2 regions of the Paenibacillus naphthalenovorans genome follow, and region 2 is predicted to be linked to the other one. Evidence: predicted binding sites of a transcription regulator. Region 2 holds the regulator's gene; the other holds the start of a gene.
The links. The regulator LexA, encoded in region 2, represses DNA repair genes until DNA is damaged. The targets are predictions, from matches to a motif close to CGAACATATGTTCG.

Region 1 (6,190 bases), 840 kb from region 2:
AGAGAAATCGAAGAAATGGCAACTGGAGGTCGGGTGGCTTTCCCTTGCCCATAATTTATTAAAGTGGGCGACGATGAACCAAAAAGGTCGAGTAAGAGTGCAAGTATAGCCCTTTACTCGACCTTTTTTTCTGTATGGAAACGAGAAGTTAAGAAAACAGGGCCGTCCCTGCGTAGTTAAAAACTACTTATGGGACGGCCCCTTTTTGCGCTTCGAGGCTTTGCGCGAGTGCGTCATGATCAAGCAAGCGTTCGTTATTTCTCATACAGCTCGAGCGGAAGCGCATCGGGGTCGGAAAAGAAAGTGAACCGCTTTCCCGTTGTTTCGTCGATGCGGACGGGCTCGACTGCAACGCCTTGATTTTGCAGCTTTTGGACCGCCTCTTCGATATCGTCCACCTCAAAAGCCAGATGCCTCAACCCCTGCGCTTCCGGGTAGCTGGGTCTTGGCGGAGCGCCCGGAAAGGAGAACAGTTCGATCTGATGATCCTTCCCTACCAGCAGGTCCAGCTTATAGGAATTTCGTTCCGCCCGGTACGTTTCGCGGATTACCGGAAGACCGAGCACCTCCGTGTAAAAAGCTTTGGATTTCGCATAGTCGGAGCAAATGATAGCGGCGTGATGTATTTTATTGATGTTCAGCATGATGAACAGATAACCTCCTGGCCTCATTCTTCGGGATCCAAGCAACCGCCCGAACCGGTGAGCCGGAACCGCCTTTAATCTTGAGCGGAAAACCGATAAAGAAGGATTCTCCGGCAATCCGCTCCAATCCTTTCAGGTTTTCAAAAATGGTAATGCCATTCCCGAGAAGCTGATAATGTGCCGGATAGCCGTCTGAATGCGAACTGTCAACGGCCAGCGTATCGCATCCCACAGCCTTTATTTTTTTGGATGCCAGATAGGCGGCAGCTTCCTCGCTCAGACCGGGCCAACTGGCCGTGTAGGTTCGGCCGGCGGATCGCGGCGTCCAATACCGGTCCCAGCCAAACCGGAATAATACGATATCCCCTTCTTCAATGGAAAAATGTTCCCTTTCCCACGAGAGCACCTCTTGCCTGGACACCAGATCCGAAGCTTCATAGCTGGAGAAATCGAGGGTCAACGCCCTTCCCATACAATGCTCCAGGGGTGTTTCCGCCATATACCGGTGTGCAGGCTCCCCTTCCTTCAAGAAGTGTCCCGTAGCATCTACATGCGTACCGCAATGTTCATTGATGAGCAGTTGGCACACAAGCGCCGGACTTCCTGTCTCGAACGAATCCCACTTGGTATGAAAATAGCGCGAGTGCGTCGGATAAACCGGCATATCCTCCTCCAGCACATGGGTTAAATCGATCATTTCCATGCTCTCAACGGCATGAAGCAGATTTCGAACACTGCTCATCGTTTCTCATCCTCCTCACAGGTTATGACCCATCCAACCATAGACCCTCAGGCCAAATAACGGCACGCAGAAGTTCATAAACGGAAACAAACGAACGCCCAAGCCTATCCGGGACGTTTATCTCTTATAACCATTATCTTCCATAGGCGCCGCTTATGTCCAGCCTTCTCCCCCCAATATCGGGTCTCGGAAAAAATTACCTGAGGCTCTCCTATTGAAATACGAATATTTGTTCGCTATCCTGTGTATGTTAAGAACATACGTTCTGTAAGTGAGGGTGAACATCATATGCTGACTTCCGTTTCAACTTCTAACAAGAGCGCGCGCACCATCATGCTGGCGGACTGTCAGTCGTTTTATGCCAGCGTAGAAAAAGCGGATCACCCGGAATACAAAAATAAACCCGTTGCTGTGGCGGGAGATCCCGCACGCCGGTCCGGAATCATTCTGGCCGCTTGTCCTATAGCCAAAAGCTATGGAGTAACCACCGCCGAACGGCTTGGCGAAGCATTGAACAAGTGCCCGGATCTGGTTGTGGTACGTCCCCGCATGCAGCATTATATCGATGTTTCGCTGATGATTACACAAATCTATGAAGAGTATACCGATCTTGTTGAAGTATTCAGCATCGACGAGCAATTTCTGGACGTTTCGGCAAGCTTGTCCATTTTCGGGGATCCTGTAACGATTGCCCGGTCGATTCAACAGAAGGTCCTGAGGCAAACCGGGGTATGGGTGAGGATCGGAATCAGTTCCAACAAAATACTGGCTAAAATCGCAACCGATATATGGGCCAAAAAGAATGAGAGCGGCGTGTTTACCCTACCCGCTTCACAAGTGGAAGATTTACTGTGGCCTCAGCCCGTAAATAAGATGTTCGGAGTCGGCTCCCGTATGACGGCTCATTTTACCCGCTTTGGCATGCATACCATAGGCGATATCGCGAGAACGCCGCTTCCGCGCCTCAAAGCTCGATTCCGTGCCTATTTCGGCAAGCAGTCGGATATCCATGCCGAGGTGATGTGGCGGACGGCGAACGGCCTGGATGAAAGTGTGGTTACTCCCAAAACCTTTGATACTCCGCCCAAGTCCATCGGACACATGATGACTTTACCCAGAGACTACACGAAAACGACCGAGGTGGACACGATCCTTCTCGAGCTCACGGAGGAGGTCTGCCGCGACTGCCGGCGTAAAGGATATATGGGTTCCGTAGTGACGGTGAGCTGCATGTGCAGCCCCTACGAAGCACCGACCGGATTTTCCCGCCAGATGAAGATGCCGGACCCTACGAATCATACGAATACGGTATTCAAAGCCGTGAAGAAGCTTTTTTATCGCTTTTGGGACCATATGCCAGTACGCCGCCTCGGCGTCACCTTAAGCCAGTTGACGAATGATCAAAATTATCAGCTTACTTTATTCGAGGATCAAGAAAAAATCAGGTCTTTAGAGAAAGCAACTGACTTGATAAAGGATCGGTACGGGAGCTCGGCCATTGTACGGGCTTCTTCGCTGACTGCGGCCGGCCAAGCCGTGGAGAGATCATTGAAAATCGGAGGACATTATAAATGAAAGACAACAAATTGACACCCGGCAAAAACATCCTATGGGAGTCCTCACGCATGATGCTGCCCGAGCATAAGGAGCAATTGCTCCGGCACCGCCGCGAGCTCGGCAGACAAGAGAAGCCGACGCTCGACGAGCAGCGCTTGGAGGAGCTTGGACAGACGCTCGGCATCGCGCTCCATGAAGACGCGGCGCTGCGCCTTACACTGTATGATAACGGGGAGCGCAAGTCGATCGACTGTACGATTCTGCAGGCCGATCTGCATCTGCAGCGGATCAAGGTACGCTGCAGTGAAGGCTCCACATGGGTAAGGCTAGCCGACTTGATCGGCGCCGAACTGCTGTGAGCAGACTCTCTCTTACGCAGCAGGAGAAATTCCCTCGCTTCATATTTTCTTGCGCTTCCATAAAAGAAGGGGATCCGGGCGCGGGAAGGCATATAACAGCCGGCATCACTGCACTAATCCGGCATCGGACGGTATCCGTCAGAAGCCGCTTTTTGCCGTATCCGTCCCTTGATCCGCAAGGGCTTCGCCATTCCCTGTACCGGAATTGCCGTATACCGTGTTGCTTTCACAGCGGGCGCTGCCGAGCCGGATGGCTGCCGAGGAGCAGCTAAACAGCGTATTGCCTGATACCAGGTTGCTGCGGCACCGGGCCCCGCTCCCTTCGCCCTTGGTATTCAGCAGGATGCCGGTTTTCACACGCCGGACGTCGTTGCCTGTCACGGCATTGCCATCGCTGTTCAGCAGGGCAATGCCTTCCGGCGCGCCGTCGACCTTATTGCCGGAAATGAGATTGCCCGCCGGACGCTCCAGCTCCGCCGTTCCTTCTCCTTCAAGCATAATGCCCGTAAACGCCGCCCGGGAAATGACATTGTGCTGAATCAGATTGTCCGTGCTGTAGCTGCGCAGCAGGATGCCGCGAGAACAGCTCGTCTCGTCCTTGGCCAATCCGGCGCCGGAAGCCGTGTTTCCTTCAATCCGGTTATGCGAGCAGGGCTTGATCTTCGAGGACACGACCACAAAGGCGTCTTTGCATTTCTCCGCCGTATTGCCGGATACGGTCGAATAGGAGCATCCTGCCGACAAATAGATGCAGGGTCTGGGCAGCTGCACAAACCGGTTATCCGTAATCCGAAGCCCTTCTCCGGATTCGGCCACGATACCGTATCCCTCATTATCATTACCCGCTGAAAGCAAGGAATTGAACAAGCAGCCGCTCACTGCAACATGCCGGCAATCCGTGATCCGTATGCCGTTTGTAATCTTGGAGAACGAGCAATCCCGTATCCGAACATGCTCGCAATCCTTGAGGTGAACCGCCCGTTCCGGATCTGCGAATACTTCCTGATACAGATTTCCGGTCCCCTCGAATCCAAGACTTTCCACTTCGGCATGCTTCACACCGTTGCCAACCATCAGGATCAAATGAGACTGAAGCGACTTGAGCACCGACCTCTGGCTGGATGCTCCAAGCAGCTTAACATTAGAGTAAAGCACAAGGCTCGAATTCAAATAATAGGTACCCGGAGGAAAATAAACGATGCCCCCTGTCCTCACAGCCGCATTCATGGCGGATTGGATGGCGGGTGCATCGTCCACATTGGTTCGTCCGAGATTGCCTGCCCCGTAATCCTTCACATTATGCCAAATCGGCGACTCCTGCTGGACAGCGCCAGGCAGTGCAGCAGCCGACGCCGTACCCCAGCCCGTACCTGCTCCTGATGCCAGCATCATCGCCGTGGCCGAACCGACCGTGGCCAACAGCTGACGGCGCGTCAACCCTCTACTGCCTTGCTCCGGCTTTTCCGAGTGTGACATTCTCTCTCCCCCTATGACAAAAACTAGCAATCTATTCAAAATTATAACTTTTGCTGCGCCGCTTGACAATGCATCCTTCACTTGAACCCTGCAAAAAAAAACACGTTCCGCTTCAGCGGAACATGCTCCACAGCTTAATCAAGTGAAACGTATTATTCGGATCGATTTTTTGGGAGATCACAAAATTGACCAGATGCTCCGTCTGCTGCTCCGTTACCTTCTCGCCGAGCACCTTGGTCAACGTCGCGACAAAGCGGCGCACCTTCACCCGGTCCTGCAAATCGTACTTGTTTACGCCCTTCAAAATCATTTTGACACGTTCTTTGGTTTCCGGGTTTTTCATTTTCAGCTTGATCCGCTCCACCTGCGCGGGATCAAAACCGAACTTTGTATAGCTCATTGAGCTGCACCTCCGCTTTCACGTAAGTAGAGTGGACTTCTATACCACACACAGTAAGTCTATGACGGAGGGCTTGGCCATGTGTACCTATTTATTGTTCCACCCCGCCGCAGCTGTGACCCCGAACCACCTTGGAAGGCCGCATATTTTAATACCAGGACATCGATGACAGTCGGCTAACCATTTAAACAGGTTTTCATCTCCAAGCAAATACGGTAATATAGAACTTGTCGAATATTATCGAATAAGGGCGGATAGAAATGGACAACGGAGGAGTTACAAAGGAAGAGCTTTCTTTATTGCTATCCCATAATTCCAAAAACCTTAGGGAATCATTCACATCTGTTGAACCTAATACCAGTACTTTTATTCCTAGGTCCAAGCGGCATAGACGAAGAAAAAAGTGGCTTTCTCTTCCATGGAAGGGCAAGGGCTAGCCTTTATCCGTGAAAAAAGCATCCCGGCAGGTTTATGCTCTGCCGGGACTTTTTTATGAGGAATATCAGTCCATCAGGTCATTATCGAAAATGCGCTCGCGCTGCAAATATTCACGAAGCGACGCATAACCGGCCCCGGTCCAAAAGTCGGGTCGTCGCACCATCTCGGCAGCGTCATCACGCGCCTGCTCCATGATTTCAAAGTCAGTCACCATATCCGCGACCCGGAAATCTGGAACACCGCTTTGTTTGGTGCCGAAGAAATCACCGGGACCGCGCAGCTCCAAATCCCGCCGCGCGATTTCAAACCCGTCGTTTGTCTGAGTCATCACCTTCATCCGCTCTTTTCCGACCTCATTCTTCGGATCGGCGATGAGCACACAATAAGATTGGTGCTCGCCGCGCCCGACCCGGCCCCGAAGCTGATGAAGCTGTGACAGCCCGAACCGGTCGGCATCGTATACCACCATCAGAGTGGCATTCGGCACATCGACGCCAACCTCAATAACGGTCGTGGATACAAGTACCTGCACCCGCCCGGCGCTGAATTCGCGCATGACCTCATCCTTCTCGCC
Region 2 (11,229 bases):
TCGCCAAGATCACATCGGAACGACGCTCCCGAATCGCTTTTCCCACGATCTCTTCGGAAACACCGGAGACATACACATCCGCCGTATCAATAAAGTTTCCTCCGCGATCCAAAAAACGATGAACCATTTCAATCGAGTCTTGTTCGTTTGTCGTATTTCCGAATGTCATTGTTCCTAAACAAAGCTCGGAAACGGCAATTCCGCTTTTGCCCAAAACACGATAATTCATCCCTTAACCCCCCTTCTTACTTCTTCTCTTCCTGATCAACAAACTTGATGTTATCCAGTTGACCACGCAAGGAGGTTTTAAAAGAATCGATATACTTCCTTCTTAATCCATTGCGTTCATCCAGTTCGGCATCGGTTAGCCCTTCCGATTTCGCTTTGCGGGCCAATTCGTTAATTCGCCGCACCAATGCATCATGATTCGATTCACTCATGCCGATCCTCCCGGTAATGTCATTTCAAATTATACTTTGACATTACCGAATCTGATTGTCAAGAGAAGCAATACGGCACATGCGCAGCGATTAGGGAAGCAACAATTTTTGTCCTACTTGCAAATGGGAATTCTTAAGATGGTTGATCCCTTTGATCTGATGTATATATTCCCTTATATCCTGTCCTTGGTCCGCATATTGAGAGGCAATGCTCCAAAGCGTGTCCCCCGATTCAACCTCCACGTAAGAATATATCTGAGGCTGCGAGGATGCCGCATGAACATCTTGGTCAAAAAAGAAGCTGAACATCGTAGAGATAAAGAACACTGCACAAAAAAGCAAGGCACCCAAAACGGCAGCGTGAACATATGTTCCCTTATTATTATCATTATGCTTGGTTAGCATTACCTGGCGGGAATGATAGTTATGTATAAGCCGAGAATTTTGAATCATCATGATCGACCTCCAAACATTTGTTCTGTTTTTAATCTATCAGGAACATTTGTTTGTGTCAACCATTTATTCGAACTTATGTTTGTACGAACTCCGGTTCTATGTTATACTTCTAAGTAATGATTACCAAAAATGGAGTGATGATCTTGAGCAAAATTTCCAATCGGCAGCAGGCGATTCTAGACTTTATCAAGAATGAGGTCAGAGAAAAAGGCTATCCCCCTTCAGTAAGAGAGATCGGAGAGGCTGTGGGACTGGCATCCAGTTCCACAGTTCACGGGCACTTGGAACGTTTGGAAAAGAAAGGAATGATTCGCAGAGACCCGACGAAGCCGAGAGCTATTGAAATATTGGACGGAAGCTCGGCGGACGGCGCATTCTCCGTATCGGTTGCCAGAGTGCCTTTGATCGGGCGCGTTACCGCCGGCGTACCTATTACCGCGACGGAGAACATCGAGGATTACTTCCCGCTGCCCAGCCATTATGTAAAAAATGATAACGTCTTTATGCTAAGCGTAATCGGAGAAAGTATGATCGAGGCCGGTATTCATAACGGGGATTATGTTATCGTACGCCAGCAGCAAACCGCCAATAACGGAGATATTGTCGTTGCCATGACCGAAGACGATGAAGCGACAGTGAAAACCTTTTATAAGGAAAAGGATCATATTCGACTGCAGCCTGAGAACCCGACGATGGAGCCGCTGAGACTCAAGAACGTCACGATCTTGGGCAAAGTCATTGGTGTATTCAGAAATATTCAATAATTTTTTCCCTTTCACCGCCGATTCCGCCGGTTGAAAGGGATTTTTTATATCAACGCATTTATGGCGAGTCTTTGGAAAGCGAAGAAGGATTTTACCGCTGAAATCCACTTTTTATGAGCCCAGTGCACCGCAGGAAATCTTGTTGAGCGTTTGCAAGCATATGATCTGCGTAAAATAAGCCTGTTCCGGCGTTATGCGGATAAGCGGCTTGTTTAGGCTTGTTTATATATGATCCTCAATTAGAAAAACCAAAAATCTACGTCGTCACCATAGCTCCACCGTTGACATGGACAACCTCACCGGTCACATAGCTGGAATCATCTGATGCCAGAAACACGTAAGCCGGAGCCAGCTCGAACGGCTGCCCTGCACGCTTCATCGGAGTATCCAGGCCGAAGCGCGATACTTCATACGCCGAATAGCTGGAGACGATCAGCGGAGTCCAGATTGGCCCCGGAGCGACGGCATTGACCCGAATTCCCCGTTTCACCAAGGATAGAGCCAGCGAACGCGTGAACGAGACGACGGCTCCTTTTGTGGAAGAATAATCGATCAGCTCGGGTGCACCTCTATATGCGGTGATCGAGGCCGTATTCACAATCGCGCTTCCCGGCTTCAGATAGGGAAGCGCGGCTTTCGTCATATAGAACATCGGGTAAATGTTCGTGCTGTACGTATTGTGCAGCTGTTCGGCGGAAATGTCGGACACGCTTTCCTGCGGAAACTGAACGGCCTGATTCAAAATCAAGATATCGATTTTTCCAAAGGTGCGGAGCGTTTGATATACCGCTTCCCGGCACACCGTTTCCATCCTCAGGTCGCCGGGTATGAGCAAGCATGCTCTGCCGAGCTGCTCGATGCGCTGTTTTGTTTCGTATGCGTCCCGATGCTCATATAAATACGGGATGGCTATATCGGCTCCTTCCTTGGCAAAGGCGACGGCGACCGCCCGACCGATGCCGCTGTCACCGCCGGTAACGATTGCAACCTTGCCGCGCAGCTTGCCGCTGCCGACGTAGTGCGGGTTTTCAAAAATCGGACGGGGCGTCATTTTGTACTCCAGTCCGGGCTGCACGGGCTGATGTTGAGGCGGGAATGCAACCGGCTCCTCGATACATTTCGTTTCTTTTCCATAATAGGGATAAACGGGTATCATATTGACCTCCTGAACTTCTTATTCAGATGGCCTATTGTATTCCAGCAGGATCGTAACTGTGCAGCCTGGCTGGAACTTGCGTCCACTCCGCTAAGGGAAAAAGCGATGGCCGCGCCTATGGAGCCTCATTCTACTTACAGAGGTCAGCCAAAACAACAAATAATGCCCACAAAAAGAAAAATCCCTTAACGCTTAAAGCGCCAAGGGATTCCCCGATTAATACAGCGTCAAATATTGATCCCGCTCCCATTGATGAACCTGAGTGCGGTAAATGTCCCACTCGATCTCTTTCAGCTCTATGAAGTGTGCAAGTGCGTGATCGCCGAGCGCGTCGCAAATGACATCGTCGCGGAGCAGCTCGTCCAACGCCTGCTTCAAATCAAGCGGAAGACTTGGAATGCCTTGCTCTTCCCGCTCTTCTTCACTCATCACATAAATGTTGCGGTCCGTTGGAGGCGGCAGTTGCATTTTGTTCCGGATGCCATCGAGACCGGCCTTCAGCATGACCGCCAGAGCCAGGTAAGGATTCGCCGCCGGATCCGGATTCCGCACTTCCACGCGTGTGCTGACGCCGCGGGATGCAGGAATACGAATCATCGGGCTGCGGTTGCTTGCAGACCAAGCCACATAACAAGGCGCCTCATAACCTGGTACAAGCCGCTTGTAGGAGTTGACCGTCGGATTGGTTATTGCGGCAAAAGCGCGGGCATGCCGCAGTATGCCGGCCATGTATTGTCTGGCTGTCTCGCTTAAGCCCAGCTTATCGCTCTCATCATAGAACACATTCTCTTTGCCGTTGAACAATGATTGATGGCAATGCATTCCGGACCCGTTCACTCCGACCAAAGGCTTCGGCATAAACGTGGCGTGCAGACCGTGCTGTCTGGCAATGGTTTTGACGACCAGCTTGAAGGTCTGAATTTGATCCGCGGCTTTAATCGCGTCCGCATATTTAAAATCGATCTCATGCTGACCCGGAGCCACTTCGTGGTGAGATGCTTCGATTTCGAATCCCATTTCTTCCAGCGTAAGTACAATTTCACGACGGCAGTTCTCGCCAAGGTCGGTTGGTGCCAAGTCAAAGTAGCCGCCCTGGTCGTTTAATTCTGTCGTCGGATTGCCCTTCTCGTCGGTTTTGAACAAGAAAAACTCAGGCTCAGGCCCGACGTTCATTGCGGTGAAGCCCATTTCTTCGGCTTCTCTCAATACGGATTTCAGAATACCGCGCGGGTCGCCCGGGAACGGACGGCCATCCGGCAAATACACGTCGCATATTAAGCGGGCAACACGGTCTTCCGTTACCCAAGGGAACACGACCCAAGTATTCAGATCGGGGTATAAGTACATATCCGATTCTTCAATGCGCACATAACCTTCAATCGAGGAACCGTCGAACATCATTTTGTTATCGAGGGCTTTCTCCAGTTGACTTACAGGAATTTCCACATTTTTGATGGTTCCAAGCAAATCTGTGAACTGAAGTCGAATGAACCTTACGTTTTGTTCCTTGGCGATGCGCAGAATATCTTCTTTGGTGAAATTCTTATCTGTCACTGTGAAATCTCCTCCTTAAACTAAGTGGCAAAATTAACGGAGCATGCCCGGTACGCTTGAAAACGGTACCGGACATGCTCCGGTCAAAGCCTACTTTCTGAAAAAACGGGATAATTCTCCCTGGATCAAGGACACTTGATTAGGACGCCGGCCTCCACCCAAGAGCTGTTGTTTCAGTATCCGGTGAAGCTGCGTGTCGCTCAGCTCTCTACGCTTGACTTCCGTCTGCTCATTGAGTATGGTAGCATCCTCGGAATCCTTATCAACCGGCAGCAGCACCTGCTTGATCCCGGCGATGTTAACGCCTTTCTCGATCAAATCCTTGATCTCGAGGAGACGTTCTACATCATTAAACGAATACAACCTTTGGTTTCCTCCGGTCCGGGCCGGGATGACGAGCTCATGCTGCTCGTAGTACCGGATTTGTCTGGCGGTCAAATCGGTCAGCTTCATTACGATGCCAATCGGAAAGAGCGCCATATTTCTGCGGATTTCATCAGTCATGACCATCACTCCTAAGCTACTCTGGAACCTTACCTCTATTGTAACCTTACCGGAAAACATATGTCAAGCTGTGTTAGGTTTATGCCATATGTTATTTTTGATTACAGCGGCTAACTTCCTATAGCAATAAGTCCTGCTCCTGAGCAGCAGCCGTCAGAGCTTGTCCGCGGCTTTGGCAAGTGAAATAGCTGGCCGAGCTGCGGGAATTAAGCGAGCAGTCCCCGGTCGATCATGTTTTGAATGGCCGTCAGCACACCCATCTTGCAATGGGAGTAGGTTAATCCTCCCTGCATATAAGCGATATAGGGCTCCCTGATCGGAGCGTCGGCAGACAGCTCCAGGCTTCCGCCCTGGATAAAGGTGCCTGCAGCCATAATGACGGGATGCTCGTAGCCGGGCATGTCCCATGGTTCCGGCACGACGTGAGCGTCAACCGCGGCGGCTTGCTGAATCCCTTGTACAAAAGCGATTAAATGCTCGGCGCCCGTAAATTGAATCGCTTGGATAAGATCGGTGCGAGGGTCGCTCCAATGCGGGCTTGTCGTAAATCCGAGCTGCTCGAACACCGCGGCGGCGAACACCGAGCCTTTCACGGCTTGTCCAACCAGATGAGGAGCCAGAAACAAGCCTTGATAGATGGATCTTGTCGTACCGAGCATAGCCCCGACTTCCCCGCCGATCCCCGGAGCCGTTAATCGATACGAAGCCAGCTCTACATACTTGGCTTTGCCCGCGATATATCCCCCGGTCTCCGCCAAGGCTCCTCCCGGATTTTTAATCAGCGAGCCCGCTATCAGATCGGCACCGACCTCGGTCGGCTCGGTCAGCTCTGTGAACTCACCGTAGCAGTTATCGACAAAGACGATGATATCGGGACGGATTTCCTTGACAAAACGAACCATCTCGGCAATCCGGGAAACGGTGAAAGACGGCCGCCAGGCATAGCCGCGCGACCGCTGGATTCCGACCACCTTGGTGCTCGGGCCGATCCGGCGGGCAATTTCGGCATAATCGGGCGATCCGTCCTCGAGCAATCCCACCTCGCCATACGAAATTCCCCAATCCTGCAAAGATCCGTTTCCGTCACCCGGTTTCCCAATGACCTTATGCAGCGTATCATAAGGTCTTCCGGTGATCATGAGCAGCTCGTCACCCGGCCGGAGCACGCCGAACAACGCCGTGCCGATCGTATGGGTTCCCGATACGAAATGGGGACGGACCAGGGCCGCTTCCGCCCCGAACACATCGGCATATACGAGATCCAGCACTTCACGGCCGCGGTCGTTATACCCATAGCCCGTAGAAGCGGCAAAATGATAATCGCTCACTTTGTGCTTTTGAAAAGCGCGAATGACCTTCCATTGATTCCGGTCGACCACACGGTCAATATCTTTCAGCTTCTCCTCGATTTTTTGCTCAGCTTGCTCCATCAAACGGAGCACTCGATCCGTAAACATACCCTAGACGTCTCTCCCTTGTTCTCCCTCAGCAGGCCGGACTGCATCGTAGGCAGCCAGCATATAACCGATTTTATCGAATGCCTTGTGATTTACTCTTACCTTAAACAGCATATCGCTGCCGTCAACCTCATTCTCAAGCACCTCGCCAATGCGGTAGACCAGCGAGATCATATCCCCTTTGTCCGCCGGAATCCGGAAGGAACGGCTGCCGCCCGTCATACGGACTTCAATCCGCTCTTTGAGCCGAAGTAAATCTTCCTCCCGAAAAGCGGATATTTTCAGGAATTCCCCTTCCGTCGTCAGCATATCGGCCTGCTCCGGCGGGCAAAGATCGATTTTGTTGAATACCGTTATCCGATCTTTCCCGTGGGCGCCCAGTTCTTCAAGCACTTGGTCGACCACCTGCATCTGGGCTGCCATCATCTTGGAAGAGCTGTCCACAATATGCAAAATCAAATCGGCTTCGCAGACTTCTTCCAATGTGGCCCGAAAAGCAGCTACCAAATCATGCGGCAGGTTCTGAATGAAGCCTACCGTATCCGTAACCACGATCTCCAATCCGTTTGGCAGCTTCAGCGAACGCGACGTCGGATCAAGCGTGGCAAACAGCTGGTTCTCGACATATACATCCGCATGGGTCAGCTGCCTCAATAATGTCGATTTACCCGCGTTCGTATAGCCTACCAGCGCGGCTTGATACACACCGGACTTCTTGCGTCTTTCCCGGTGCAGACTCCGATGCCGGACAACCTCCTGCAGCTGCCGTTTCAGCTCGCTGATCCGGTTGCGGATATGACGGCGGTCTGTCTCGAGCTTCGTTTCCCCGGGACCGCGCGTTCCGATACCTCCACCGAGCCGGGACAGATTTTTGCCCTGACCGTACAGCCGCGGCAGCAGATAGGTCAGCTGGGCCAGCTCCACCTGAATAATCCCCTCCCGCGTTTTTGCGCGCTGCGCGAAAATATCCAATATGAGCTGTGTCCGGTCGATGATTTTGACATCCAGAAATTGCTCCAGATTCCGCACCTGAGCTCCCGAGAGCTCCTGATCGAAAATGGCGGTATTCGCCCCGGTTTCCTCGATCATGGCTTTGAGCTCCTCGGCCTTGCCCCTGCCGATAAACCATTTGGAATCGGCATATTCCTTATTTTGCGTAAGCGAGCCGAGCACTTGTACCTTTGCCGTCTCCGCCAGACTGGCGAGCTCGGAAAGCGAAAATTCCGGATCATAGGCTTCCCGCATTTTTTGCTCAGCGGTAACGAGACTGACCAGGATGGCCTTTTCCTGTGCGTTCGGCATCACTTCGTAAGATGTTTTTTTCATATATGTTTATATTTCTCCTTTTTATAATCTCCACTGCTTCGCACTGAAGCAAGAAACAGGAATAAGGAACGTTCACGTTCATTGTAAACGTCCCTTCGCCGAATTACAATTCAATGATGAATTTATAATGATTCTTTCCGGACTGAAAGCGTTACAAACCCTCTTGATGACTCCTAACCGTATTGTTATAAGCCGATTTGTTTTTTTCTAAACGGATTCGTCAGCTGATCTTCATAGAGATTAAAATCCTGCGGGAGCAAATTCATTAAATCCTGTTTGTTCGGCTTCTGGGCTTTGCTTAACAACCGGACCGCCTGATACCGTATGGCTTTCTCAATCAAATTTCTGACATATCTCGCGTTGCTGAAATGCAGCTCTGTCAGCTTTTGAATATAAAGATGCTCTTTTATTTTTTTTATCGTCTCGGGCATTAACACATATTCGCGTTCGGAAGCCATTTTCTCCGATATCTTGATCAGCTGATCCACTTGATAATCAGGAAAATCAACTTGAATGGGAAATCGTGACGGCAGCCCGGGGTTCGTTTGCAGGAAATGATCGATCTCATCAGGGTACCCGGCCAGGATCAGGATAAAGTCGTTCTTGTGATCCTCCATGGCCTTGACGAGGCAGTCAATGCTTTCCTTGCCAAAATCCTTCTCTCCGCCCCGCGCCAGGCTGTAGGCCTCATCAATAAACAGAATCCCGCCCAGCGCCTTTTTGACCATTTCACGGGTTTTTAGCGCCGTATGGCCTATGTACTCTCCAACAAGGTCTGCACGCTCCACCTCGATCAGATGCCCTTTGGACAAGACGCCCATCGATTTAAACAGCTTGGCAACGATTCGGGCCACTGTCGTTTTGCCTGTCCCCGGGTTTCCTTTGAAAATCATGTGGTACACATGAGACCCCGCATGCAGGCCGGCTTCCGTTCGAAATTGCTTGATTTGAAGCACCGCATATATTTGGAAAATCAGTTCCTTAACATCTTCAAGACCAATCATGCCGTCAAGCTCTTTAAAAATGTCCGAAAATGTTTCGAGATGCGCAGGTATGGTTTTCCCGTTAATTTCGATCATCTGCGCTGCAGGCGGTTCCTGGTTGTTGAAGACAACATTAATTTGACGGTCCCTTTTGGTTATTTTACGCGTGTCCTCCTCCATCGCTCTCACCTCTTCACTCATTTTATGCATCAAGCCGCTGAGATCATGTTTTAAACTTTTGGCGCTTGTACTAAGGCTTCCTATTTTTGAATAGGGGATGAGACAATAATCGACACATCCTTCTGTTTACTCACGTGACTTTTGTATAATAAAATTGAACTGACGAACTTATGGGCGGGGACGATCACGATGGACCGAAAAGAGCTGGAGATTGAAGACATTGTTGAACAGCGGGGTTCAGTTTGGGAATGTTCAAGGAATGGAATAAGGAAAGCATCAATAACGAACCAGAAAGCTTATTTATAAACGCGAGCTGATAATCAATGAGGCGGCCCCTAGGGACCGCCCTTTTTTTCGTAAGGCATCAACCTCACTTTGAGATGATGATGGAGAACAGTTTATAATATACCAAGTTTGGCTGCAGCCTTTTGTCATATTCGGATCTGATTCAGTTTACGGTCCAGCACATAAATGTTTCCGTTCAGATCAGAGTAAAGCCTGCCGTTCAGGTCGCTCTATTTCTCGACTTTGCCGTCCGTTTCAATGCGGTATATACCGTGAGCCCCATTTTCTTGATCCCGAGAAAACCGGTTATACGTTCCGATCACCAAGCTCCCATCCTTTTCAAGCACTGACCACCTGAATATCGTGAGTATTCAATTGATCATTGATGACGTGACAGTACCCTTGGCTTTGGTCAAAGTCAATTCGCCCGCAAGATCCGCGTTTCTTACAGTGACCTCTTCCGGTGCGGTACGGATCACCCAAGAGGCCCCATCCTGATTTTTTTAGCGCTTCACCGGATCGTATCCACCGGCTCATCGATACGCCATCCTTTGCCTTCGACATAGCGCAATTTAATTGTTTTTTCTTCAAATTCATCAAAGAGCGGTACTTGGAAACGGAAGGATCTCGTTCCTTTGCCGTCTTGGATTAATGTCGCCTTGGCATCTGCCCAGCCCGTCATACTTCCGCCGTCAGCCTCAGGTTGGGCCAATTTCCCTTCAATTTCCACAATAGAGCCGTTCTCCGTCTGCTTTTTCCAATAAGCCTCCGCCTGTTCAGGCGTATAGATCTCTTCGATATAGGAGATGAATTTGTCCTTCGTATCTAAATCGCTGCCCATCCAACGGTAAGGATGTTCTTTCCCCGGAACGGAAAAGGACTCGCTGATGTGTTGTCCGTCGCCGCCCAGCAGAACAGCTGCAATACTTAGAATAAACCCGGTGGCCATGAAAGCAGCGAAGACATCCAGCTTCTTCTTGTGTTTAAGCAGATGAACCAGGGTATCGATCAGTGGAATTAATGTAGCGATGGACAGAGCCGCTACTTCCGACATATGATTCTCCAGGACTTTGAAGACCCATACCGGCAACCCGACATTGATGAATAAAGAAATGAATATCCCTCGTATCACCCTTTTCCGATCCATCTATTACAACCCTCTCTCATTCGTATACAAGCCGTGAAAACCAAAAGGAATGTGATGAGGAACCTCAGCCCGTCCTACCTCCTCCAAGTTGCGGGCATTACATACTAACAAATAGGACCTTCCTTTCAAGCCGTCCAAAACTACGGAAGCAAGAGGCCGTCATCCTCCGCTGTTGCTCCGGGAGAAGGAACAAATCCCGGTTCACCCGGATAACTGCCTTCTTTATGCCAAATCCAGGATTCACCTGTATGCGTATCGATTTTGATCAATTGGTTGCTTACGTTTTCCGGACGAAGCTGACTTGTGCTGATTCCATAGGCATAACGATATTCCCGTCCGTTAAAGCGTTGATAAGGAATAGCCGGAAGCTCTATCGTTTCGGGAGACAATATCTCAATCCGCGCATTAGATGTACCAGGAAGCAGAGTGAATCGTTTGAACTTGGGATGGGACTGCGCCGATTTCTCTCCCATCATTTGATCAATAAACAAATTGTTCACTGCAGCGGCGTTTTCCGACATACAAACATCCACAATAATATCGGAACCCTTCTCATATGCATTAATCTCGTGGTAACCAAAACCCGCATCGCCTTCCACCATTTCTTGCTCCAATGTTGTTAGGCCCATGTGAAATGTTTGCATAACTTCCTCCTATTGCTCGCTTTTTTTAAGCGTACCAACCATGAAACGGAACATATCCTGCAGCTTCGCAGCCTGACGATCCGGATTTTTGTCCAGCAGCTGGTTTATGCGTAATCCATAGGACAAGGTGACAAACATGGAAGCAAAGGATTTGGCATCTACATCAACCGGTATGGCGCCGTGCTCTTGCCCAACCTTGATCCATGCTCAGACAACAACAAAGAATTTTGATGTACTTCTTCCAAAATCGCTGCCGTTTTCATATTATGTCTTTGGCTTAATAAATAAATAAATAAAAATGAGATTACTTACTTCTCTCTCAGCAAACGAGGA

Region 1: the regulator LexA is predicted to act here: its motif matches at 1,609-1,622, upstream of IJ22_RS05835 (DNA polymerase IV).

The regions. Positions count from the first base shown of each region.
Region 1 covers NZ_CP013652.1:1,212,141-1,218,330, reverse strand. The annotation lists partial or broken gene IJ22_RS27265 (transposase) at 1-34, shown strand, start outside; gene gloA2 (SMU1112c/YaeR family gloxylase I-like metalloprotein) at 255-641, opposite strand; gene IJ22_RS05840 (cyclase family protein) at 628-1,386, opposite strand; gene IJ22_RS05835 (DNA polymerase IV) at 1,675-2,961, shown strand; gene IJ22_RS05830 (YolD-like family protein) at 2,958-3,302, shown strand; gene IJ22_RS05825 (right-handed parallel beta-helix repeat-containing protein) at 3,441-4,778, opposite strand; gene IJ22_RS05820 (stage VI sporulation protein F) at 4,891-5,178, opposite strand; gene recG (ATP-dependent DNA helicase RecG) at 5,681-6,190, opposite strand, start outside.
Region 2 covers NZ_CP013652.1:2,047,055-2,058,283, forward strand. The annotation lists gene IJ22_RS10205 (aldo/keto reductase) at 1-229, opposite strand, end outside; gene IJ22_RS10210 (DUF896 domain-containing protein) at 246-440, opposite strand; gene yneA (cell division suppressor protein YneA) at 531-896, opposite strand; gene lexA (transcriptional repressor LexA) at 1,040-1,660, shown strand; gene IJ22_RS10225 (SDR family oxidoreductase) at 1,917-2,816, opposite strand; gene glnA (type I glutamate--ammonia ligase) at 3,033-4,370, opposite strand; gene IJ22_RS10235 (MerR family transcriptional regulator) at 4,461-4,874, opposite strand; gene IJ22_RS10240 (methionine gamma-lyase family protein) at 5,081-6,331, opposite strand; gene hflX (GTPase HflX) at 6,335-7,657, opposite strand; gene IJ22_RS10250 (AAA family ATPase) at 7,843-8,820, opposite strand; gene IJ22_RS10255 (DL-endopeptidase inhibitor IseA family protein) at 9,617-10,252, opposite strand; partial or broken gene IJ22_RS10260 (carotenoid oxygenase family protein) at 10,256-10,896, opposite strand.